4 regions of the Janthinobacterium sp. SUN026 genome follow, and region 4 is predicted to be linked to each of the others. Evidence: predicted binding sites of a transcription regulator. Region 4 holds the regulator's gene; each other region holds the start of a gene.
The links. Region 4 encodes FNR, which switches genes on or off when oxygen is low (the NO sensors DNR and NnrR bind a similar motif). Its sites were predicted from a motif close to TTGATNNNNATCAA; they were not measured.

Region 1: OX459_RS07250 (OmpW family outer membrane protein) is a predicted target of FNR. The motif match lies at 1,059-1,072, and genes of this name have one in related genera.
Region 2: OX459_RS04975 (universal stress protein) is a predicted target of FNR. The motif match lies at 2,562-2,575, and genes of this name have one in related genera.
Region 3: OX459_RS14725 (universal stress protein) is a predicted target of FNR. The motif match lies at 2,747-2,760, and genes of this name have one in related genera.

What each region holds. Positions count from the first base shown of each region.
Region 1 is NZ_JAPQNU010000001.1:1,576,153-1,581,878, forward strand. It holds gene OX459_RS07245 (LysR family transcriptional regulator) at 93-989, shown strand; gene OX459_RS07250 (OmpW family outer membrane protein) at 1,138-1,755, shown strand; gene OX459_RS07255 (MetQ/NlpA family ABC transporter substrate-binding protein) at 1,837-2,664, opposite strand; gene OX459_RS07260 (methionine ABC transporter permease) at 2,697-3,371, opposite strand; gene OX459_RS07265 (methionine ABC transporter ATP-binding protein) at 3,364-4,173, opposite strand; gene OX459_RS28050 (TonB family protein) at 4,359-5,030, opposite strand; partial or broken gene OX459_RS07275 (YbaN family protein) at 5,067-5,498, opposite strand; gene OX459_RS07280 (biliverdin-producing heme oxygenase) at 5,498-5,726, opposite strand, start outside.
Region 2 is NZ_JAPQNU010000001.1:1,084,571-1,090,296, reverse strand. It holds gene OX459_RS04985 (chemotaxis protein CheA) at 1-1,354, opposite strand, end outside; gene OX459_RS04980 (protein phosphatase CheZ) at 1,354-2,190, opposite strand; gene OX459_RS04975 (universal stress protein) at 2,657-3,124, shown strand; gene OX459_RS04970 (response regulator transcription factor) at 3,279-3,923, shown strand; gene OX459_RS04965 (helix-turn-helix domain-containing protein) at 4,264-5,070, shown strand; gene OX459_RS04960 (hemin uptake protein HemP) at 5,319-5,516, shown strand; gene OX459_RS04955 (hypothetical protein) at 5,602-5,726, shown strand, end outside.
Region 3 is NZ_JAPQNU010000003.1:5-5,730, forward strand. It holds partial or broken rRNA gene OX459_RS14710 (16S ribosomal RNA) at 1-109, opposite strand, end outside; gene OX459_RS14715 (enoyl-CoA hydratase) at 518-1,294, opposite strand; gene OX459_RS14720 (MFS transporter) at 1,358-2,677, shown strand; gene OX459_RS14725 (universal stress protein) at 2,815-3,252, shown strand; gene OX459_RS14730 (murein transglycosylase A) at 3,293-4,498, opposite strand; gene OX459_RS14735 (hypothetical protein) at 4,572-4,718, shown strand; gene apaG (Co2+/Mg2+ efflux protein ApaG) at 4,742-5,116, opposite strand; gene rpe (ribulose-phosphate 3-epimerase) at 5,282-5,726, shown strand, end outside.
Region 4 is NZ_JAPQNU010000003.1:730,514-736,239, reverse strand. It holds gene ccoG (cytochrome c oxidase accessory protein CcoG) at 1-704, shown strand, start outside; gene OX459_RS18050 (FixH family protein) at 807-1,331, shown strand; gene fnr (fumarate/nitrate reduction transcriptional regulator Fnr) at 1,456-2,214, opposite strand; gene OX459_RS18040 (response regulator) at 2,464-5,538, shown strand; gene OX459_RS18035 (TOBE domain-containing protein) at 5,540-5,726, opposite strand, start outside.

The sequences.
Region 1 (5,726 bases), on a different contig from region 4:
GGCAGGCAACTGATGCCAGCAGTATTGGTTGCTGATGAAAAGTGGCGGTCGAATCGCTATACTGTGCAGCAAGAAATAACAATGGAGGGGGCATGGACCGATTTGATGCGATGCGCATCTTTGCGCGCATCGTCGAACTGCGCAGTTTTACGCAGGCGGCGCATGACCTCGGTTATCCGAAGGCCACCGTCACGCATGCCATCAAGCAACTCGAAGCGCGGCTGCGCGTGCGTCTGCTGCAGCGGACCACGCGGCAAGTGACGCCCACGCCCGATGGCGACGCGTATTACCAGCGCTGCGTGCGCCTGCTGGCGGATCTGGAGGAAACGGAATCCGTGTTCACGTCGGCAGCGCAGCAGCCGGCCGGCAAGCTGCGCGTCGACTTGCACGCGACCCTGGCCATGCATTTCGTGATGCCCGTGCTGGACCGGTTCTGCGCCCGCTATCCGCTGATCGAGCTGGAAATCGGCATGGGCGACCGCCTCGTCGACCTGGTGCGCGAAGGCGTCGATTGCGTGCTGCGCGTGGGCGAACTGGGCGACTCGTCCATGGTGGCGCGTCGCGTGGCGCTGCTGGAACAGGTGACGTGCGCCAGCCCCGCCTACCTGGCCGCGCACGGCACGCCGGAGCATCTGGCGCAGCTGGACGGCCACCGCGCCGTCAATTTCTTTTCCGCCCAGACGGGCAAGGTCTGGCCCTTCGATTTCAAGGTGGCGGGACAGCGCCACAGCGTGGCCTTTGGGGGCACGGTATCCGTCAACAATGCCGACGCGTATCACGCCTGCTGCCGCGCGGGCATGGGCTTGATCCAGGCGCCCCGCTATCACCTGGAGCAGGCGCTGGCGGCCGGCGAACTGGTGGAAGTGCTGCGCGACTTGCGGCCCGACCCGCTGCCCGTGTCCGTGCTGTATCCCCATCACCGGCAATTGTCGCCGCGCGTGCGCGTGTTTGCCGACTGGGTCGCCAGCCTGTTTATCGCAGTGAATTAATTTTGCAATGCGGCATTTCTTGACCTGTGCAAAGGAAAAAATCCCTCTTTCCAGCCCTTCTGGCCCTATTTGATGTGGATCAAAGTTTTTGTTGCGCTGCACTCTTAGACTTCGCAGCGTTACTTAACGACAAAAAGAGGGAACTAGAATGAAGAAGTCCGCAACTGCAGCAGCAATCGTCCTGGCCGCCATTGGCGCATTCGCCGGTAACGCAATGGCACAGGAAGGCCCATGGCTGGTTCGTGCACGCGCCGTGCACCTCGACCCGGCCGACAAATCTGCTCCGATCGGCGGCGTGGGCGCATCCGACCGTTTGCATGTCAGCAGCAAGACGATTCCTGAAATCGATATCTCGTATTTCTTTACCCCCAATATCGCTGCCGAACTGATCCTGACGTATCCGCAAAAGCATGACGTCAAGCTCGACGGTAACAATATCGGCACGTTCAAGCACCTGCCGCCGACCCTGTCGCTGCAATATCACTTCATGCCTGAAAAACAGTTCAGCCCTTACGTGGGCGCGGGCGTGAACTACACGAATATTTCCGATGTGAAATTGCTGAACGGCGCCGGCCGCCTGGAACACGACAGCTGGGGCTTCGCGCTGCAAGCTGGCGTCGACTACAAGCTCGATAAAAACTGGTCGCTGAACTTCGACATCAAGAAAGTGCAGATCCGCAGCGACGTCTTCATCGGCGGCGCCAAGGCCAGCGAAGTCAAGGTGGATCCGCTGCTGATCGGCGTCGGCGTCGGCTACCGCTTCTAAGCAAGGCATGACTGCGCCCGCGCGGCGCGGACAATAAAAAAGGACGGCCTTGGCCGTCCTTTTTGCATGACATGTAGCGGTCTATTTTTTCAGCGTCTTTTCCAGCGCCAGCTGGTAATCCGTCTTTTCGTAGCCGGCCAAATACTTGTTCGTCGCGTCGAGGAAGGCGCGCGAGCGGTAGGCCGCTTCCAGGTCCTTGACCCATGGCTTGGCCTTGTCGGCCGTGCGGATGGCGACCAGGTTGATGTAGCTGTCCGAAATCTTTTCCACGCTCAGGGCCGAGGTCAGCTTCATGCCGGCGGCCAGGGCGAAGTTACCGTTCACGAAAGCGTAGTCGGCGTCGGCCAGCGAACGTGGCAGCTGCGCCGCTTCCAGCGGCACCAGTTTCAGCTTCTTCGGGTTTTCCAGCACGTCGCGCTCGGACGCGCGCAGCGGGTCGACGTTCGGTTTCAGCTTGATCCAGCCCATCTTGGCCAGCATCACCAGCGCGCGCGCCTGGTTGGTCGGGTCGTTCGGCATGGTGATGGTGGCGCCGTTCTTGACTTCCGCCAGCGTTTTCTGCTTGCCGCCGTACAGGCCGATCGGCATGGTCGGCACGGTGATCAATGAGCTCAGTGGCAGCTTGTTATCGGTGGCGAACTTGGTCAGGTAGACGATGTGCTGGAACACGTTGGCGTCCAGCGAGCCTTCGGCCAGTGCGTAGTTCGGCTGCACGTAGTCGTTGAATTCCACGATCTTGACCTTGTAGCCCTGTTTTTCCAGGATAGGCTTGATGCCCAGCTTCAGCTGGTCCGAATACGGGCCGGAGCTGGTGCCGATGACGAGTTCTTTCGGGTCCTTGGCGTGGGCGGCGGTGGCGAAGGTCAGGCTGGCAGCGGCCAGGAGCAGATTGCGGCGAATGTGGTTCATGCTTTTCCTTGTACTGAAATACTGAATATGAATTAACGTTTGTCGAGGCGCTTGGCGATGCGCGTGCCGGCGAACTGGATGGTTTGCACCAGCACGATCAGGATGGCCACGGTGGCGACCATGATGTCCGTCTCGAAGCGGTAGTAGCCGTAGCGGATGGCCAGGTCGCCGATGCCGCCGCCGCCCACCACGCCGGCCACGGCCGAATACGACAGGAAGCTGATCGACAGCACGGTCAGGGCCAGCACCAGGCCGGAGCGCGCTTCCACCAGCAGCACGCGGAAGATGATCTGCATTTCCGACGCGCCCATGGCGTGCGCCGCTTCGATCACGCCGCGCGGCACTTCGCGCAGGTTCTGTTCCACCAGGCGCGCCAGGTAGGGAATGGCGGCGAACGACAGGGGCACGCTGGCCGCCAGCGGGCCGATCGAGGTGCCCGCGATGATGCGCGTAAACGGCGTCAGGGCCACCAGCAGGATGATGAAGGGGAAGCTGCGCACGGTATTGACCAGCCAGCCGAGGATCATCGACAGAGGGCGGTTTTCCAGCGACTGGCCTTCCGAGACGAGGAACAGCAAGATGCCCAGCGGGCCGCCGATCAGGATGGCGGCCGTCAGGCCGATGCCCAGCATGGTCATGGTCTGGCCCAGCGCCACCCAGATTTCCGGCAGCAGGTTGATGACGTTATTGATCGATTCTTCAAACATGTGTTGCATCCTTCCATGCGGTGGCTTCAAACGCCTCGGTGCCGTAATAAGCCAGCTCGCGTCCCAGCGCCGTCTTGCGCGGGGTGGCCGTGTCGCTCAGTTCGAATTGTTCGGCGATGGCGCCGCTTTCCACGACGGCGACCCGGTTGCAGATGGCGCCCAGCACCGACAGCTCATGGCTGACGATGACGATGGTCACGCCCAGGCGCGCATTGATGTCGCGCAAGGTATCGAGCAGGGCGCGCGTCGTTTCCGCGTCCAGCGCGGACGTCGGTTCGTCGCACAGCAGCACGTCCGGGTGGCTGGCCAGGGCGCGGGCAATCGCCACGCGCTGTTTCTGCCCGCCCGACAATTGCGCCGGATAGCTGTGCAGCTTGTCGGACAGGCCCACCAGCGCCAGGCATTCCTCGACGCGGGCGGCGATGTGCTCGCCCTTGGTGGTGCCATGGATTTTCAGGGGGAAGGCGACGTTGTCGAACACGCTGGCGTTTTGCAGCAGATTGAATTGCTGGAAAATCATGCCGATATTCTGGCGCGCGTCGCGCAGTTCGCCCTTGCTCAAGCTGGTCAATTCGCGCCCGGCGACCGTGATGCTGCCGCTGTCGGGACGCTCGAGCAGGTTAATCAGGCGCAGCAAGGTCGATTTGCCGGCGCCGCTCTTGCCGATCAGGCCGAAAATATCACCGGGATAGACTTCCAGCGTGACCGATTTGACCGCGTGGAATTGTTCGCCCTTGGGCAGCGCGAAGGTCTTGTTTGCGCCATCGATGCGAATCACCGGCGTACGGTGTGGTGTGGTCATGCAGTGTTTCCTTTTTTATTGGACCGTGACAGGCGCGCTTGCAGGGGCCAAATCGCCCAGCCTGTTACGTCGGTTGCGTAGTATACCTCCGATCGTGTTATTACTCCTACGACAGAATCTTGCTTTGAATATGCAAATAATGTCTATATGGGTGTTTGGCGAGAGTAAAAGCGGTTTTTACGCGATCAGCCGATGGAAAATTCGACGGGAATCGATAATTCCAGCGGCTCCGGCCGTTCCTTGGGAATGCGCGGCAGTGGCGCCGCCCGTTGCAAAGTGTCGAGCGCGGCCTGATCCAGCGCAGCGGAACCGGAACTGCGCTCGATGGCGGCCGCCAGCACCTGCCCGTCGCGGTCGATGCGGCAGCGCAGGTATACCACGCCCTGTTCCTGCTTCGCGCGCGACGCCGTCGGATAGCGGCGGAAGCGTTCCATGCGCGCCAGCACCTTGCCTTCCCAGCTCGATACGCCGCTGCGCAGCTCCTGTGGCGCGGGCGGCAGGGCGGGCGAGGGAGGCGCCGCCGCGACAGACGCCGTGGCCACCGGTGCCGGCGTGACGGGGGCAGGGCGCACCTCGGCGACGGCCGCGACGGCCTCGGCTTGAGGCGGCATGGGCGCGGCATCCGGCTGCGGCGGCACGAATTGCGGCAGGGCCGGTGCTGCCTTTTTGGCAAGGGCGCGCGACGGCGCGGCCGCGGCGCTGGCCTGTTCAGCAAGATTCTGCTCCAGCGGGCGGGGCGGGGCGGCGGCCGGCAGGAACAGCAGCATGGCCGGCTGCGCGGAGTCGGGCGCGATGGCCAGCACGGGCGCTGCCGGCGCGCGGTGGTACACGGCCCATCCCAGCAGGGCACCATGCATGGCGAAGACCGTGGCGATGGTCAGCGGCTTGTGCCAGTCCGCCGGCGGCGTCTTTTTTGCTGCCGGCCCTTCCGGGCGGCGCAGCAGATAGATGATGACGGCGATTTCCATCGTTGCCACGAGGACGATGACCCACCAGGGCGGATGTCCGAGGCACATGGCGACAAAGCCGATGGCCATGCCCAGGCAAGCGAGGACCTTGCCGCGCCGCGACACGGCGCGGTGTTCGCGCCACTGGCGCAGCGGCGCGCCGAAGCGCGGGTGGTGCAGCAGCCAGTGTTCCAGGCGTGGCGAGGCGCGGCTGAAGCAGGCCAGCGCCAGGATCAGGAAGATCGTCGTCGGCATGACGGGCAGCAGGGCGCCGATCACGCCCAGCGCCACCATCAGCATGCCGGCGGCCGTCCAGGCCCAGCGGCGCAGCCGTGCCGTATGCGCTTCCGCGCCGGCCTGGATTACTGGCTCTTCCATCAGGCGCAAGCCTCCACGTGGCCATGCATGCGCAGGAAGGCGGCGCGCGCGCCGTCGATCACGCGCGCTTCACCGGTGGCGTCAAGGACGGCCGTATCGAGCACGGACGTAAAATCGCGCCAGTGGCGCGCGCGTCCGTCCGGATGGCCGGCCAGGTGGCGCGCGCCGTGATGCTCGTCCAGGCCGATCTTGCCGGCCAGCTTATACAGGATGGCCGCGCCCAGCTTC
Region 2 (5,726 bases), on a different contig from region 4:
ACGCGACTTCCTTGGTCGAGAAGCCCGGCAGGAACACCAGCTGGAAGCATTCATCGTTGCTCAACTGCGCGTTTTCGCTGATCAAGCCCTTTTGCTGGGCCTTGCTGCGCAGGAAGGCCGGGTCCATGCCCTTGCCGTCATCCTGCAGCACGATCATGACACTGTTGGCTTCCTGCCATGCCTTCAGTGAAATATACGATTTGGCGGGCTTGCCGGCAGCCAGGCGCGCTTCCGGCGATTCGACGCCATGGTCGAGCGAGTTGCGCAGCATGTGCACGAGCGGATCGTACAGGCTGTCGACCACCACGCGGTCGACTTCCGTCTCCGCGCCTTCGATGGTCAGTTCGACATCCTTGCCCAGATCCTTGGCCAGTTCGCGCACCAGGCGCGGGAATTTCTGGAACAGGCGGCCGACGGGCTGCATGCGCGTGGCCAGGGTGGCCCGCTGCAGTTCCGTCGAGTAACGCGAAGCGCGTTCCAGGGTTTCCGCCAGGGTCGCCATCAAGGTAGCGGCCTGGCCTTCGAATTTGAATTGCAGCAAGCGCTCGAGCAGCACGGCAGCCTGGTTGGCGGCCTGCACGGATTCGCCGGCCACTTCCAGCAATGCGTCGAGCTTGACGGCGTCGACGCGGATGCTGTCCTCCTTGACGGGCGCGGCATGGCGCACTTCCGGACGCTCTTCGCGGCGTTCGGCGCCATCCCAGGCCTTGGCGGCCGGTTTGGCGGCGGCGGCAGCGGCAGGCGCGGCGGCCACGACGGTAGGCGCAGCGGCGACGGCGGACACCGGTGCGGCAGCGACGCGGCTGCCCTCGGGCACGACGGCGTTATACATGCCTTCCCAGTCCAGGCCATCGGCGCTGGCAGTGGCCGCGACAGCGGCAGGCGCGGCTGTAACCACTTCAGCGACCTCGGCAACAGGCGCGGCCGCTTCCGCCGCCACGGCGGCGGCAGGCGCAGGCGCGTCCATGCCCTTGCCTTCGATGGCGTTCGTCAGGATGTGTTCCAGCTCTTCCGGCATGGCCGGCAAGCTTTCCGGCGCGGCGCCGTTCGCCAGCTCCGTCAGCTGGTCGGCCACGAAACCGGACGCTTGCAGCGCCGCCTCGATGGCGATCGGCGTCACGGGCGCGGCGCCCGTGCGCAAGGCGTCGAACAGGTTTTCCGTCAGGTGGCAGGCCGCCACCAGCGCAGGCAGGCCCATGAAACCGGCGCCACCCTTGATGGTGTGGAAGGAACGAAACACGGCATTCAGTGTTTCCTTGTTGTCAGGATCACGCTCGAGGCGCAATAAGTGCTCTTCAACATTAACCGCAAGATCCATCGCCTCAACGACGAAATCCTTGAGCATATCGTCCATTAGAATCCCAAATCCGCAAGAAGGTCGTCTACATTATCCTGGTCCAGCGCCACCGACGGCACGGACGGGCCCTGCATCAGCGGCACCGGCTTTTGCGCCAGTTTTTCGCGCACCTCGGCCGGCGCGTTGTCGCGCAGCAGCTGAGCCAGCTCGTTTTCCACCGTCTTGGTGATGTTGACCACTTTTTTGATCAGCTGGCCCGTGATGTCCTGGAAGTCCTGGGCCATCATGATTTCCAGCAAGCGGGCTTTTTCCGCTTCCGTCGCTTCGGCAACGGCTTGCGCGAACTGGCGCGAATCGCCGGCCAGGGCCTTGAATTCTTCCAGGCTCAGCTTGCCGTCGAACAGCGCCGTCCAGCGGCCGTCCATGTCCTTGGCTTTCTTCGACAGCACGTCCTGCGCCGGCATGCCTTCGTCGAGCGTGTTCAAGACCTTGTTGGCGGCCTGTTCCGTCAGGGTGGCGACATATTCCAGGCGATCCTGGGCGTCGACGATCTGCGACGACGCTTCCGTCAACGCCTTGTCGTAGCCCAGTTCGCGCAGCGAATCGTGCAGCAGGCGCACGATGCCACCCAGGCGCTCGAACATCGGCTTGTCGGACTGGTCGACCGGGTCGGCCGCTTCGCCAGGCGCGTCGGCGCCAGCCACGGGGGCAGCTTCCGCTGCGGCTGCCGGTACGGCGGCGCTGGCCGACACGGAGTCGAACAGCGCGTCAAAATCATCATCCGCGATCACGGCGGGAGCGGGCGCGGCGGCAGGCGCCGGCGTGGCTGCGGCCGCGCTTTGCGCGGATACTTCATCGAATAATGCATCGAAATCATCAGCGGCGTTGGTCATATCCCTGCTTCTCCATAATTTGTCAAAATTCCGCCTGAACTGTGCGTTTTACAGACTGATACCCACAATTTCTCGATTAAGATGATTTGAGGCAATACCGCTGCGATGGTGCGAGTGTAGCAGGGCGCCGCCCTGTTGGTAAATCTCAAAACGCGCTTCCTGGTGCAAAGCGGGTCCGCAAGAGCTTTTCCGCCAGGAAATAAGTGTTCCTGCTGTTGTATTTTGAAATACTACCATTGGCGTGCGTGCAAGACCACGCGCGACACAAGAAATCCTGCTCTCAAGCGCCTGTACAACGGCGCCAGGCGGACCCTGCCGCAGCTAAACACGATCTTTCTGCCAATGTTGTCTATACTGAAGGTGCAGTAGTATTGATAATTATCAAGTCTTTACATGAATACAATGCTGCCGCCACGTCTACAATAAGAGGCGTTGCGCGCGCTGAGTCACTGCCAAAGGACCTGCCATGTATAAGAAAATTCTGATCGCCACGGACGGCTCCACCGTCTCCAACTTGACGGCCTGTGCCGGCGTTGCCTTTGCCGAACAAATGCACGCCGACATCCTTGCCGTGTATGTGGCGCCCGAGTACCAGTACCCGGTGTACATCGAAATCATTCCGCCGAGCTATCCCAGCGAAGAGGAATACCGCGTCGCCATGCGCAAGGCGGGCGCCGACCACTGGCAACCCGTGCTCGACGCGGCTGCCAAGCGGGGCTTGCAAGCGACGGGATTGACGGCCTTTTCCGACAGCCCCGCCCTGAAAATCGTGGAAGTGGCGCAATTGCAGCAATGCGACCTGATTTTCATGGGTTCGCATGGCCGCAGCGGCTGGGGTCAGTTGCTGCTGGGCAGCGTGACCAACAAGGTGCTGTCGCACTCGAAATTGCCCGTACTGGTGCATAGGCTGATCAAGGAACCCCTGACGAAATAAGGGGTCACATGGCCACGGGGGCCGCCGCACCGGCACATCGCAAGAAAAGGCACAGTGCGGCCGCTTCAGTTAAAATGACAACGTTTCTCGTTTCTCAACATTTGATTGTCCGGTGACGGACAGAGCAGATTACACGCCACCAGATTGCCCGCCTATGATACGTATTGTGATTGCCGACGACCACACCATCATGCGTGAAGGATTGAAGCGCATCCTTGACGGCGCGCCGGATATCGACATCGTGGGTGAAGCCATCGACGGTTTTGAAGTACTCAACCATGTGCGCCAGGGCGGCTTCGACCTGTTGCTGCTCGACCTGTCGATGCCGGGCCGCAGCGGCGTCGACCTGATCCGGCAAATCCGCAGCGAGGCGCCCAAGCTGTCCATCCTGATCCTCACCATGCACGAGGAAGAGCAATATGCGGTGCGCGCCATCCGTGCCGGCGCGCAAGGCTATCTGACCAAGGAAAGCGCGGGCACCCAGCTCGTGGGCGCCATCCACAAGGTGGCGTCGGGTCGTCCCTACATCAGCGCCGAGGTGGCGGAGCAACTCGTGCTCAACATCATGATGCCGAATGAAAGCTTGCTGCATAAACAGTTGTCGGACCGCGAATTCGAAGTCTTTTCCCTGCTGGTGGCAGGCAAGTCGATCACGGAAATTGCCAACAACCTGCATCTGAGCGTCAAGACGGTGAGTACGCACAAGACGCGCATCATGCAAAAGATGGGCATGAGTTCGCTGTCTGAAATGGTCCAGTATGCCGTGGCGCACCGCCTGCTCTCCCCCTTCAAGACCTGAATACGGCGGCGCGCGCCCGCGCGTCGACTGTAGGAACAATCCTACTTCATCTACCACAGCTCCTACTGCCATATTCAGCCACTGCTGATATTAATTGCATACGCTTGTTGGCATACTGAAACCAGTAATCAAGTTGCTGGAAAGTTATTTCATCACACAGCAAGTCTTCAGCGAATTGAGCATTACCTGCCCGAACGCGCGCCGCCGGCCCACGCCTGCCCGCCGTCCCGTGCACCCCGTCATTCAACTCTGAACTACCTGTCACCAGGAGATGAACATGCTGTCCACGCAAATGCCCGACACCCGCGCCGCCTCACCATCGCTGGCCCCCTCCGCTCCGATGGAAGCGGGACGCCAGCGCCAGGGCCGGCTCTGGTCGAACCTGAAGGAGGTGTGCGACCTGCTGCATATCTCCAGCGCCTGCACCATCGCCGCCGACGAACTGCTGTTCCAGCACGTGCAATTCAAGACGGGCCAGCGCGTGCATACGATCGGCCAGCCGTTCGACACCCTGTACATCGTCAATTCGGGCTTCCTGAAAACCGTGCTCATCGATGAATTCGGCAATGAGCAGGTGCTCAGCTTTCCCATGAAGGGCGACATGCTGGGCGTCGACGGTATCCACTCGCGCCACTATTCCTCGGAAGCGGTGGCCCTGTCCGACTGCGACCTGATCCTGCTGCCGTTCAAGAAACTCACGGCGCTGGGTCGTGTCCACCTGGAACTGGAAAATGTCATGTACGGCGTGATGAGCCGCGAACTGGTGCGCGAGCAAGCCATGATCGGCATGCTGGGCGCCCTCAGCGCCGAAGCCCGCGTGGCGCGCTTCCTCGTCTCGCTGGCCGACCGCTTTGCGCAGATGGGCTATTCGAGCAAGCTGTTCAACCTGCGCATGACGCGCCATGAAATCGGCAGCTACCTGGGCCTGACCCTGGAAACGGTCAGCCGCACCCTTTCCGCCTTCAATGAAATCGGCCTGATCACGGTTGACCAACGCACCATCGGCATCAAGGATCCGGACGCCCTGAAAACCCTGCGCCGCCTGCCGCCGTCGCGTTCGCGCGCCAAGCAGCTGGCCGCCGCCAAGCTCAAGGCCGATACCACCGCGGCCGCCAGCGCCTCGGCGCAATTGCTGGCCACCATCTAGCCCCATCCCGATTTCCTCAAGCTTGGCACAGGCTTGACCCGGCCAAGGCGCACTGCCTTGCCGGGTCTTTTTTGCTGCCGCCCCCATCCACGCCGCGCCAGCGGCCGCCTTTGCGCAGCACTCGCTCCCACGCTGCCATCCCACCGTAAAAAAGCGCGGATTCCGCACAAATAAGCCTTGCTTTTCGGGCCACATTCAACAATAATGCAAATACGAATCATTCTCAACTGAGACAAAGAAAGCCCAACATGCAAAGCTCAAAACCAGCCTTGATCCAGGATGCCGCTACCGCCCACGTCCGTCCTCCCGTCAGCATGGCCCAGCCGGCGCGCCGCATCACCAGCGAAGCGCTGCTGCAGCAGGGCCGCGAAGTGGAGATTGAGCACAGCGGCAAGATCTATCGCCTGCGCGTCACCCAATTGAACAAGCTGATCCTGACTGCCTGAAGCAGCACGGCAGCCAGTCACCACACTCGCCAGCCAGTCGCGCCCCGTGCGCGCAGCCAGCCAAACCACCGCACAGGAGTGTTTGATGGCGAATGACCGACCTTCCCCGATGTTTCCTCCCCCGCAAGGCCAACAGCCCGAATTGCTGCTGTCGGCCGTGCTGCACCTGATGTCGCACTACCATGCGGGCAGTCCCTGCGAGAAACTGGC
Region 3 (5,726 bases), 730 kb from region 4:
CACCCGTTCGCCACTCGCCACCAGAGCAAGCTCCGTGCTGCCGTTCGACTTGCATGTGTAAGGCATGCCGCCAGCGTTCAATCTGAGCCAGGATCAAACTCTTCAGTTTAATCTCTGTTTAATGTCATTTCTGACAGGTCGGACAGTATCGCTACCATCCAAATCTTTTGCATTGCAAAAGATTTGCTCACTCAAAAAACTGACAGGCTACTTCCGAAGAAGTATCCTATTTCATTATTTCTTGTGAACATTTGATATATTTTAAGTATTACAGCAATCCGAAGATCGCTGCTGCACTGACATCAAATGCCCACACTTATCGACTGTTAATTGTTAAAGAACTGTATTCGGTACTGCTTTCGCGCTATCGACAAAGCGTTGTGTTTGTCAGCTGCGAAGAAGGAAGAGTATGAAGCGTTTCGGCCATTTCGTCAACCTTCTTTTTTACTACCCAGCCCCGGAAGGCTGTCCCTTTTGTGCCGCAAACCAGTGCGTCTCATCGGGGAGGCGAATCATATCAAAGACCGTCGAAGTTTGGCAAGCGCTTTTCCAGGAAAGCGTGCATGCCTTCTTTTTGTGCAGGCGTACCGAAGGCGGCCTGGAATAAACGGCGCTCGTAGGCGACACCATCGGTCAAGGTCGTTTCAAACGCGCGGTTGACGCAATCCTTGATCATCATGGCCACCGAGGTCGGCATGGCGGCGATAGTCTTGGCGGCGGCCAGGGTTTCTTCCAGCAACCTATCGGCCGGCACCACGCGCGATACCAGGCCGATGCGTTCCGCCTCGGCGGCATCGATGGTGCGCGCCGTCAGCAGCAGATCCATCGCCTTGGCCTTACCGATGGCACGCGGCAAGCGCTGCGTGCCGCCCGCGCCCGGCGTGACGCCGACCTTGATTTCCGGCTGGCCAAATTTGGCGCTGTCGGCGGCGATCAGGAAATCGCACATCATGGCCAGTTCGCAACCGCCCCCCAGTGCGTAGCCAGCTACGGCGCCCACCACGGGTTTGCGCACGCGCAAGATATGTTCCCAGTTGCGGCTGATGTAGCCCTGGGTAAAGGTGTCCGGGTAGGTGTAATCGGCCATGGCGGCGATGTCGGCGCCGGCGGCAAACGCTTTTTCGCTGCCCGTGAGCACGATGCAGCCGATATTGTCATCCGCGTCGAACTTCAGCAAGGCGTCGCCCAGCTCATTCATCATGTTGTCGTTCAAGGCATTCAAGGCCTTCGGGCGATTCAGGCGGATGACCGCCACTTTGTCCTGGATATCGATGATCAAGTCTTCGTATTGCATATAGTCTCCTCTGGATGAACACGGTGACAACGATTGTAGCGGCTAACGGCAGCGGCGCGGCAGGTGCGCTGCTATTATTGTGAGCCTGATCATTTTCATATCGAGCAAGATATTTTCTCCTCCCTCTTCCAGTACTGCGCCCATTACCTGCGCGGCGACGGCAGCGCCGCCAGCGTGAATTTCCGCCGCCTGTGGTTCAGCAACGGCCTCAATTGCTTCGGCGCCCAGATCACCTCGCTGGCCCTGCCCCTGTGCGCGGTACTGTTACTGCATGCGACGCCGGAACAGATGGGCGTGCTGGTTGCCTTGCAGGCGCTGCCGTTCGCCCTGTTCGGCTTGCCCGTCGGCGTGCTGCTGGACCGGCGCAGCAAGCACCCGATCATGCTGTTCAGCGAAAGCATGTCCGGCCTGGCCCTGGCCAGCGTGGCAGTGGCCTATTGGTGCGGCGTGCTGTCGATGCCGTGGTTATATATAGTGGGGTTCATCATCGGCACGGGCTTCGTCGTCGGTGGCGGCGCCGAGCAGGTGTTTCTGACTTTCCTCGTGGGCCGCGATGGCTTGATCGATGCGCAGTCGAAATTTGCCGCCACCGAATCGGCGTCGCGCCTGATCGGTCCCGGCCTGGCCGGCGTGCTGGTGCAGGTCTTGTCCGCACCCGTCGCCATCCTGTGCACGGCGTGCGGCTATCTGATTTCCGTCTTCAATTTGCGTGCCATGAGCGTGCGCGATCCACGGCCGGCGCCCTCCGACAAGCACGCCTTGCGCGACATCGCCGACGGCTTGCTGTTCGTGTGGCGCGAGCCGCTGCTGCGCGCGCTGGCCTGGGGCGCCGGCATCTGGCACTTCCTGTTTTACGCCAGCATGGCCTTGACGGTGCTGTTCGCCACGCGCGACCTGGGCATGAGCCCTGGCGTGCTGGGCATGACGCAGATGCTGGGCGGCGCCGGCGTCTTGCTCAGCGCCTTCATCGTCAAGCCATTGACGAAGCGCTACGGCGCCGGCCGCACCATCCTGATCGGCCTGGCATCCACCTCCGTGTGCTTTGCCCTGACGCCAACGATTCCGGCAGCGCTGTTCGGCAGCGCGGCCGCCAGCGCCGTGGCGTATGCCATATTGATGTTCTTTTTCGATTGCGGCGTGATGCTGTTCTTTATTCCCTACCTGGGCCTGCGCCAGAAGGTGACGCCCGACCCCATGCTGGGCCGCATGACATCGACCATGCGCTTCCTGACGGTGGCGACGGCGCCGCTGGGCGCGCTGGCCGCCGGCTGGATCGCGGAACACTTTGGCGTGCGCAATGGCCTGGCCTGTATCGCGGCCGGCAGCATCCTGTTGACGGTCGCCATGGTGTGGGGCACGCCGCTGCGTAGCGTGCGCACCTGAAGCGATGAACGGGCATACACTGCTAAAAGATTGCCTTGGCGACACCATTCACGCCAAAGCCTGCGAGGTTTGATTTATATCAAGGTTTTAATTGATGTAAATCCATAAGCTGTCTTACATCACTTGAGGAGCACGCCATGTTTAACACCATCTTATTTCCCACCGACGGCTCGCCGTTGTCCGACAAAGCCGCCGAGACCGCCCTCGCCTTCGCCCAGCTGAACAAAGCCAAGCTGGTTGCCATCAGCGTGGTGCAGCCCTTCCCGTTCTCGCCGATGGCCGACGGCGGCATCGTGCTCGACGCCAGCCTGTATGAACAGCAGATGCAGGAAGCGTCGCAACGCGCCATCGACAAGATCGGCGCAGCGGCGCGTGACGCCGGCGTGCCTTTCGAAGGCGTGGTGGCCGTGTCGCCGAGCCCGCACGATGAAATCGTCAATGCGGCGCAAACCTACCATTGCGACATCATCCTGATGGCCTCGCATGGCCGCAAGGGCTTGAACAAGTTGTTCGTGGGCAGCGAAACGCAAAAAGTGCTGGCCCACACCCATTTACCCGTCATGGTCCTGCGCTAACCTTGCGCTAGCGCAATCCCCGCCCGGCGCCGCGAGAAACTCAGCGCGCCGGCGCCTGCTTCGGCAACAACACCCACACGGCGCCGCTCTGCTTCATGCGGCCCGCATTCTCGGCCGCTTCCGCGCCAAAGCCAAAGAAATAATCGACCCGGATCGGCCCGCGAATGGCGCCGCCCGTATCCTGCGCCATCACCAGTCGCTGCATGGGAATCTCGCTATTGGCTTGCGTGGTGGACAAGAATACGGGCGCGCCCAGCGGCAGGAAGCGCGAATCGATGGCCACCGAACGCTGCGGCGTCAGCGGCACGCCCAACGCGCCCTTTGGCCCCACTTTCGGATCGGGCAAGCGCTCTTCCTTGAAGAAGACATAGCTCGGGTTGGCGTTGAACAATTCATCCTTGCGCGTGGGATGGCCGGCGATCCACGCCTTGATGCCTTGCGCGGACGCCTGGCTCAGGGTCAGCTCGCCCTTGTCGACCAGGTAGCGGCCGATCGATTTGTATGGATGGCCGTTTTGATCCGCATACGCCACGCGCACGGTTTCCTGCGTATCGGTCAGCTGCACGCGCCCGGAACCCTGCACTTGCAGGAAGAACGCCTCGACTTCGTCATCCACCCACAGCAATTCCTTGCCCGTGACGGACGTGGCGCGCTCGATGTCGGCGCGGGTTGCGTACGGTATCACCTTCTTCCCGACCAGCTTGCCCCGCAAGCGCATGTTTTTCAGTTCCGGATACACGCCGGACAAGTCCACCGAGACCAGATCGTCAGGCACCTTGTACAGCGGTGTCTGGTATGGGCCACCGCGCTTGCGCGCGCCGTGCAGCAATGGCTCGTAATAACCGGTCACCAGTCCAGTATTGGCGCCATCGGCGGTGACGACTTGATTTGGCACAAAGAAGGTCTCGAAAAACAGGCGGATGGCCTTGTCGCTATCGGCATTGACCTGGCGCGCAATCGTGCACGATTCCTTCCAGTCCGGCCGTTTCACCAGCACGCCGCACGAAGCCATGAAGGCGGGCCAGGCGGCGCGCATGTCGTCGCGGGCCCAGCCAGGCAAGGCGGCAAACTTGGCGGGCACGAACGTGGGCGCCGCCACATCCGTGGCATCCTTGGCATCGGCCGGCTTGGCAGGCACAGGCTTGACGACGGTCGGCGCAATGGCGGGCGCCTTGCCGCTGGAAGCAGCGGGCGGCGTGACGGGCGGCGTGGTGCAGGCGGACAAGACAAGCGCGACGGCGCCGATTGAAACAGGTAGACTACCGCGTGTAAACAGACGGCTGGTAAATGGGCTGCGGGTAAATAACATAGGGATGCGTATGTGGATCTTGATGATAGAGGCGCTGGTGGCGTTCTTCTTGCTGGCATTTATAGTCTGGTGGACCATGTATTCGGGCAAAAAGCCCGCACCGCCGGCACGCAAGCAGCTCAGTGAAGAACAGGACGCCACCGAAAAACTGAAATAAGGGGGCAAGCCCCTGGCGTTTCCTTAATGCAGGGTGCGCGGCACCGACAGCACGAACTCGGGAATCGGCGCTTCGAACTGATGGCCGTCTTCGGCCACGCAGAAGTATTCGCCGTGCATCGAGCCTTGCGGCGTGCCCAGCATGGTGCCGCTCGTGTATTCGAACTGCTCGCCCGGCTGCAACAGCGGCTGGTGGCCGACGGCACCCAGGCCGCGCACCTCTTCCACCTTGTTGTTCGCATCCGTGATGACCCAGTGGCGCGAAATCAGTTGTGCGCCAGCCGTGCCCGTGTTGACGACGCGGATCGTGTAGCTGAACACGTGCCGCCCCTGGTCCGGTGCCGATTGATCGGGCAGATATTGCGTTTTGACCGTTACCGTAAATTCATAAGTCGCCATCGTCATTCCTCTTCAGACATTGCCAGTCATATTGTGTGTCGCGCGCGACGCATTGGCCATCGCGCGATGCGTATTCTGTGTTTCACCGTACTTCAATGAGGCATGGTAACGGCGTCAGGCGTAAAATAGCGCAAATCGCATTTTCTATCCTTTGGCTACTTCACCATGACAACATTCCGTATCGCTCCCAGCATCCTGTCCGCCGACTTTGCCCGCCTGGGCGAGGAAGTGCGCAACGTCGTTACCGCCGGCGCCGACATCATCCACTTCGACGTGATGGATAACCATTACGTGCCGAACCTGACCATCGGCCCGCTGGTGTGCGAAGCGATCCGCCCGCACGTGCAAGTGCCCATCGATGTGCATCTGATGGTCAAGCCTGTCGATCGCATTATCCCGGATTTCGCCAAGGCTGGCGCGAACATCATCACCTTTCACCCGGAAGCGTCGGATCACGTCGACCGTTCCTTGCAGTTGATCCGCGACAATGGCTGCAAATCGGGCCTGGTTTTCAACCCGGGCACGCCGCTGCACTACCTGGAACACGTGATGGACAAGATCGACATCATCCTGATCATGTCCGTCAACCCGGGCTTCGGCGGCCAGTCCT
Region 4 (5,726 bases):
TCATCACCTACGATGCCAAGCGCGGCGAACCACGTGGCGCCATGAGCAAGAAGGCCGGCAACAACGACAAGCTGGGCGATTGCATCGACTGTACCCTGTGCGTGCAGGTGTGTCCGACCGGCATCGATATCCGTAACGGCCTGCAGTATGAATGCATCGGTTGCGCCGCTTGCGTCGATGCCTGCAACAGCGTGATGGACAAGGTCGACCGGCCACGGGGACTGGTACGCTACAGTACCGACCATGCGATGGAAAACAACTTCAATTCGAAGCAGATACGCCAGCGCGCCATGCGCCCGCGCGTCTTGATCTACACTTCCATCCTGGCCCTGATCATCATCGCCGTGTGTACTTCGCTGGCCCTGCGCACGCCCCTGAAAATGGACGTGATCCGCGACCGCGGTTCGATGGGACGCGAAGTGGAAGACGGCATGATCGAAAACGTCTACCGCCTGCAGATCATGAACACATCGGAGCAAAGCCAGCATTTCAAAATCAGCGCTTCCGGCTTGCCGGGCCTGACCTTGCTGACGCGCGAAGAAGTGACCTTGCAGCCGACGGAAACGCTGGGTTGGCCCATCCGCCTGCGCGTGCCGCACGGCGTGGGAGAGAAGGGCTCGAACAAGATTGCGATCGAATTGCAATCGCTGGACGACCCATCGCTGCATGTGCGTGAAAGCGCGGTATTCATCGTGCCACGTTAACAAGGAAAGGCGGACGGGGACCGGGTGCCCTCGCCGCCGCCACGAAGTTGCAGGAAGGCCGGTCCCCATGCGGGGACTGGCTGATTAAACAGGAGAAATATCATGTCCGACAGTCTGAAACTGCAAGCACCCGTTGCACCGTGGTACAAGCACCGCTGGCCATGGCTGCTGATGATCGGCCCCGGCCTGTCCGTGGTCGTCGGCAGCTTCATGGGCTATATCGCGTTTACGCAGCCCGATGCGCTGGTGGTGGGCGATTATTACAAGCAGGGCAAGGCGATCAACCAGGATTTGAAGCGCGACACGATCGCCAGCGACCTGGCGATGGATACGCGCCTGTCGTATGACGTGGCGCAAGCGCGCCTGACCGGTTCCGTGCACAGCTTCGGCAAGGCCTATCAGGCGCCTTTGCAGCTGCACCTGGCGCATGCGACCCTGCCGGAAAAGGATATCAAGGTGCTGGTGCAGCCCGACGCGGCCGGCAATTTTTCCGTGGCGCTGCCGATGCTCGAGCGCAGCCGCTGGCAAGTGCTGGTGGAAAACGACAAACGCGAGTGGCGCCTGTCCGGCATCTGGACCTGGCCCCTGCAGCGCAGCATCGCGCTGCATGCGGATGAAGAGCTATAACGTACAGCGCCGGGAAAACCGTAGCGAGCGGCAGTGATTTGTGGTTGAGAAGCGCAGCTGTGCTATAGCACAGCGAGCATCGCAGGCCGCAAAGCGCGACGTGCAGCAGGTTTTGACGGTGCTGTTACTTGCAGGTGTCCGTGCCGGCCGTAATCGCCTTCAATTTCGCCGGCTGCAGGATTTCAATTTCCCGGTTGGAGACGCGCAGCCAGCCTTCCTTCTTGAACTTCGACAGCAGGCGGCTGACGCTCTCGATGGTCAGGCCCAGGTAGTTGCCGATTTCCTCGCGCGACATGCGCAGCTGGAAATTGCTGCCCGAATAGCCGCGCGCTTCATAGCGCGACGCCAGGTTGACGATGAAGGCGGCAAAGCGCTGCGTCGCCTGCATATTGCCCAGCAACAGCATGACGCTTTGCTCGCGCGTGATTTCCTGGCTCATCATGCGGTGGAAATGGCGCAGCAGGGTCGGCATATTGCCCAGCAATTGTTCCAGGCTGGAAAACGGGATTTCACACACTTCGCTGTCTTCCAGCGCCACCGCATTACAGTGGTGGCGGTCGGCGCTGATGGCGTCCATGCCCAGCAGTTCGCCCGCCATCTGGAAGCCCGTCACCTGCTCTTCGCCGCCCGGATTGATCTGGTACGTCTTGAAATGCCCCAGGCGGATCGCATACAGGTTCTGGAACGAGTCGCCGATGCGGAACAGCGAGGCGCCGCGCACAATCTTGCGGCGGCGGCCGATGATCTGATCCAGCCTGTCCATGTCGCCCACATCGAGGCCCATCGGCAGGCACAATTGATGCATGCTGCAGGTCGAGCATCGCGCACGCAACGCCTCCACGTTCACGGTGGGCAAGGTTGGAGTGAGTAGCGCTTCAGTCATGTCGGTACCTTTTAGAAAATGCAACAACAAGTTTACTGCATACAGCCGCATACAGGGTTGCCGTATGCCAATTTCACCGTAAATTCGGCGAATAAACGACGTCCAGCCTTTAATTATATGGCAACATCGTCAAAAGCCCGTATGGGGCGGGCAATTTGCGCGGTGGCGCTTGCCAAGCTGGGGTATTGATAGGAAAATTCCTGACAGCATTATCTGCCGCCTGTGCCGCCCGGTACTGAAAAGGAAATCATGAAGCCTCTCGGCATTAAAGCAAAAGTCGCGCTGGCCACCAGCCTGACCTCGATCGCCATGATCGCGCTGGTCACCATGATCCAGGTGCAGCACATGCGCGACGACTTCACCCGAGTCCTGCTGAGCCAGCAATCGTCCCTGATCACCCGCACCGCCGCCGAGCTCGACGACAAGCTGGGCATGCTGCTGCAGATCGTCACCCTGACGGCCAGGCAGCAACCGCCGGAATTGATCGCCCGGCCCGCCCAATTGCGCGAATACTATTCGCGCCGCTCGATGCTGGTGCTGTTCGATGACGTGCTGGTGCTCGACGCGCATGGCGCCGTCGTGGCCGACATGCCGGAAGTAGCGGGGCGCGCCGGCATCAACGTCGCCGAGCGCGAGTATTTCCAGACCGTCCTGCGCACGCGCCAGCCCATGATCACCGAACCGATGCTGGGCAAGTCGAGCGGCATGCCCATCGTGCAGATGGTGGCGCCCGTGCTGGCCGCCGATGGCCAGGTGGCCGGCGTGGTGATCGGCGTGCTGCGCCTGTACAAGGACAACCTGCTGGGCCGCCTGCGCTCGGAAAAGATCGGCAAGAACGGCTATTACTTCATCCTCACGCGCGGCGCCGTGCCGCGCTACGTGCTGCACCCCGATACCAGCCGCTTGCTGCAACCGCGCAAGCCGAACGCCAACCTGACGACGACCCAGCTGCTGAAGGAAGATGGCGAAGGCAGCATGGTCAGCACCAACAGCCGCGGCATCACGGCCGTCAACAGCTTCAAGCGCCTGAAATCCGTGAACTGGCTGCTGGCCGCCTCGCTCCCCGTCGAAGATGCCTTCGAACCGTTCGATGGCGTGCTGTACCGATTGGTGCTGTGGAGCATCCTCGCCTCGCTGCTGGCCGCCTTTGTGCTGGGCTGGGTCACCGTGCGCCTGCTGTCGCCGCTGGTGCGCCTGCGCGACACCCTGCAAGCCCTGCGCACCAGCGGCAGCCGCTTCACGCCCGTGCCGGTGCAGCAGCGCGACGAAATCGGCGAACTGACAGAAGCGTTCAACGGCCTGATGAGCGAACGCGACCGCCTGCAGCAGGAACTCGAATCGCGCGCGGCGGAGCTGGAACAGGAACGCGACCGGGCCGAGGCGGCCAACCGCGCGAAGAGCGATTTCGTGGCCAACATGAGCCATGAAATCCGCACGCCCCTCAATGCCGTGCTGGGCATGGTGTATTTGCTGGGCAATACCAGGCTCGACACAGAACAACGCAAGTATCTGACCATGGTCAGAGTGGCGGGCCAGTCGCTGCTGGGCATCCTCAACGACGTGCTCGACTATTCGAAGATCGAGGCGCGGCGCATGGAATTGTCACCCGTCGAATTCGACCTCGACGAAGTCATGAATACCCTGGCCACGACGATGACGATGAATGCGGGCGAAAAGGAGCTGGAACTGGCCATCGCCGTCGAGCCCGACGTGCCGCGGCGCCTCGTGGGCGACGCCCAGCGCCTGCAGCAAATCCTCGTCAACCTGGCCGGCAACGCCATCAAGTTCACGGAGAGCGGCGAAGTGGTGGTGGCCGTCAGCCTGGCCGAGAACGAAAACGGCCGCGCCTGGCTGCGCTTCGAAGTGCGCGACACGGGCATCGGCATGACGGAACTGCAGCAACAGCAGCTGTTTGCCGCGTTTTCCCAGGGCGACCAGAGCATCACGCGGCGCTTCGGCGGCACGGGCCTGGGCCTGGCCATCAGCAAGCAGCTGATCCACATGATGGGCGGCGACATCGCCGTCGCCAGCAGCGAAGGCAAGGGCAGCCGCTTCTGGTTCAGCGTGCCCTTCGAGATGCTGGCGCAGCCGGCCGAAACGCGGCGCACGCCAGCGCTGGGCCAGCTGCGCCTGCTGGTGGCCGACGACAACCGCACCACGCGCGAACTGATCGTCAAGCTGATCGAGGCGTGGGGCTGGCTGGCCGACGAAGTGGACTCCGGTTTTGCCGCCATCGAACTGTACCGCGAACGCCTGGCGCAGCAGCAACCGTACGACGTGGTGCTGGCCGACTGGCACATGCCCGTCATGGATGGCCTGGCCACGGCCAAGGCCATCCGCCAGGCGGCCAGCGGCCAGCGCCAGCCCATCGTCGTGATGGTCAACGCGTTTGCCCGCAACCACCTGGAAGAAATCTCCAGCGCGGCCGAGGCCGACGTCGTGCTGATGAAGCCAATCACGGGCTCGAGCCTGTTCGACGCCCTGCACCAGGCGCTGATCGCCAAGGACGACGGCGGCGAGCAGCGCATGCTGCACCAGCCGCTGGGCACGGAACTGGCCGGCGTGCATTTCCTGCTGGTGGAAGACAACCACCTGAACCAGGCCGTGGCGCGCGGCATCCTTGAACACATGGGCGCCACCCTGGACGTGGTGGGCGACGGCTTGCAAGCCGTGGAACGGCTGCGCACGGAAGCGCTGCGCTACGACATCGTGCTGATGGACATGCAGATGCCCATCATGGACGGCTTCAGCGCCACCCACATCATCCGCACGGAACTGCGCTTGCACCTGCCCGTTATCGCCATGACGGCCGGCGTGCTGGCGTCCGAGCGCGAGCGCTGCATGACGGCCGGCATCAGCGATTTCATCGCCAAGCCCGTGGTGGTGGAAGAAATGATGGAAGTCATCCTGCGCCACCTGCCCAAGCGCCCGCAAGTGCAGACGGCCGAGCCGGCACGCGTCGCCGATGAGGAAGTGTTTTCCATGGCGCCGCTGATGCGCGTGATGGGACGCGATGCGAAGGGGCGCGGCGTGCTGCGGCGCATGGTGGAAGACGCGCTGAACAAGGGCATGACGCCCGTGCGCGAGGCCGAAACGGCGTTGCAGGCGGGCCGCCACAGCGACGTGGCGCGCATCCTGCACAGCGTGCGCGGCTCCGTCGGCACCCTAGGCACGAAACGCCTGATCCGCGCCGCGTTCGCCACCGAGGAAGCCATCGATGCGGGCCGCCTGGACGAGGTGCCGGCGCTGCTGGCGCACACGGCGCAGGAACTGGAACAGGCGCTGGCGGCGGCGGCGGATTGGTTGTCGCGCCTGCAGGATTAAATCAGGCGGGCACGCCCAGAATCACGCTGGACGCCTTGAAGATGGCCGTCACGTTGCTGCCAAGCTCGATGCCCAGGTCGGTGCTGCTCTGGTTGGTGATGATGGCGGCAATCGTGCCGCCGCGCGGCAAGTCCAGCACCACTTCCGTGTTGACGGCGCCCGTCTGCACGCGCGTCACGACCCCGGCC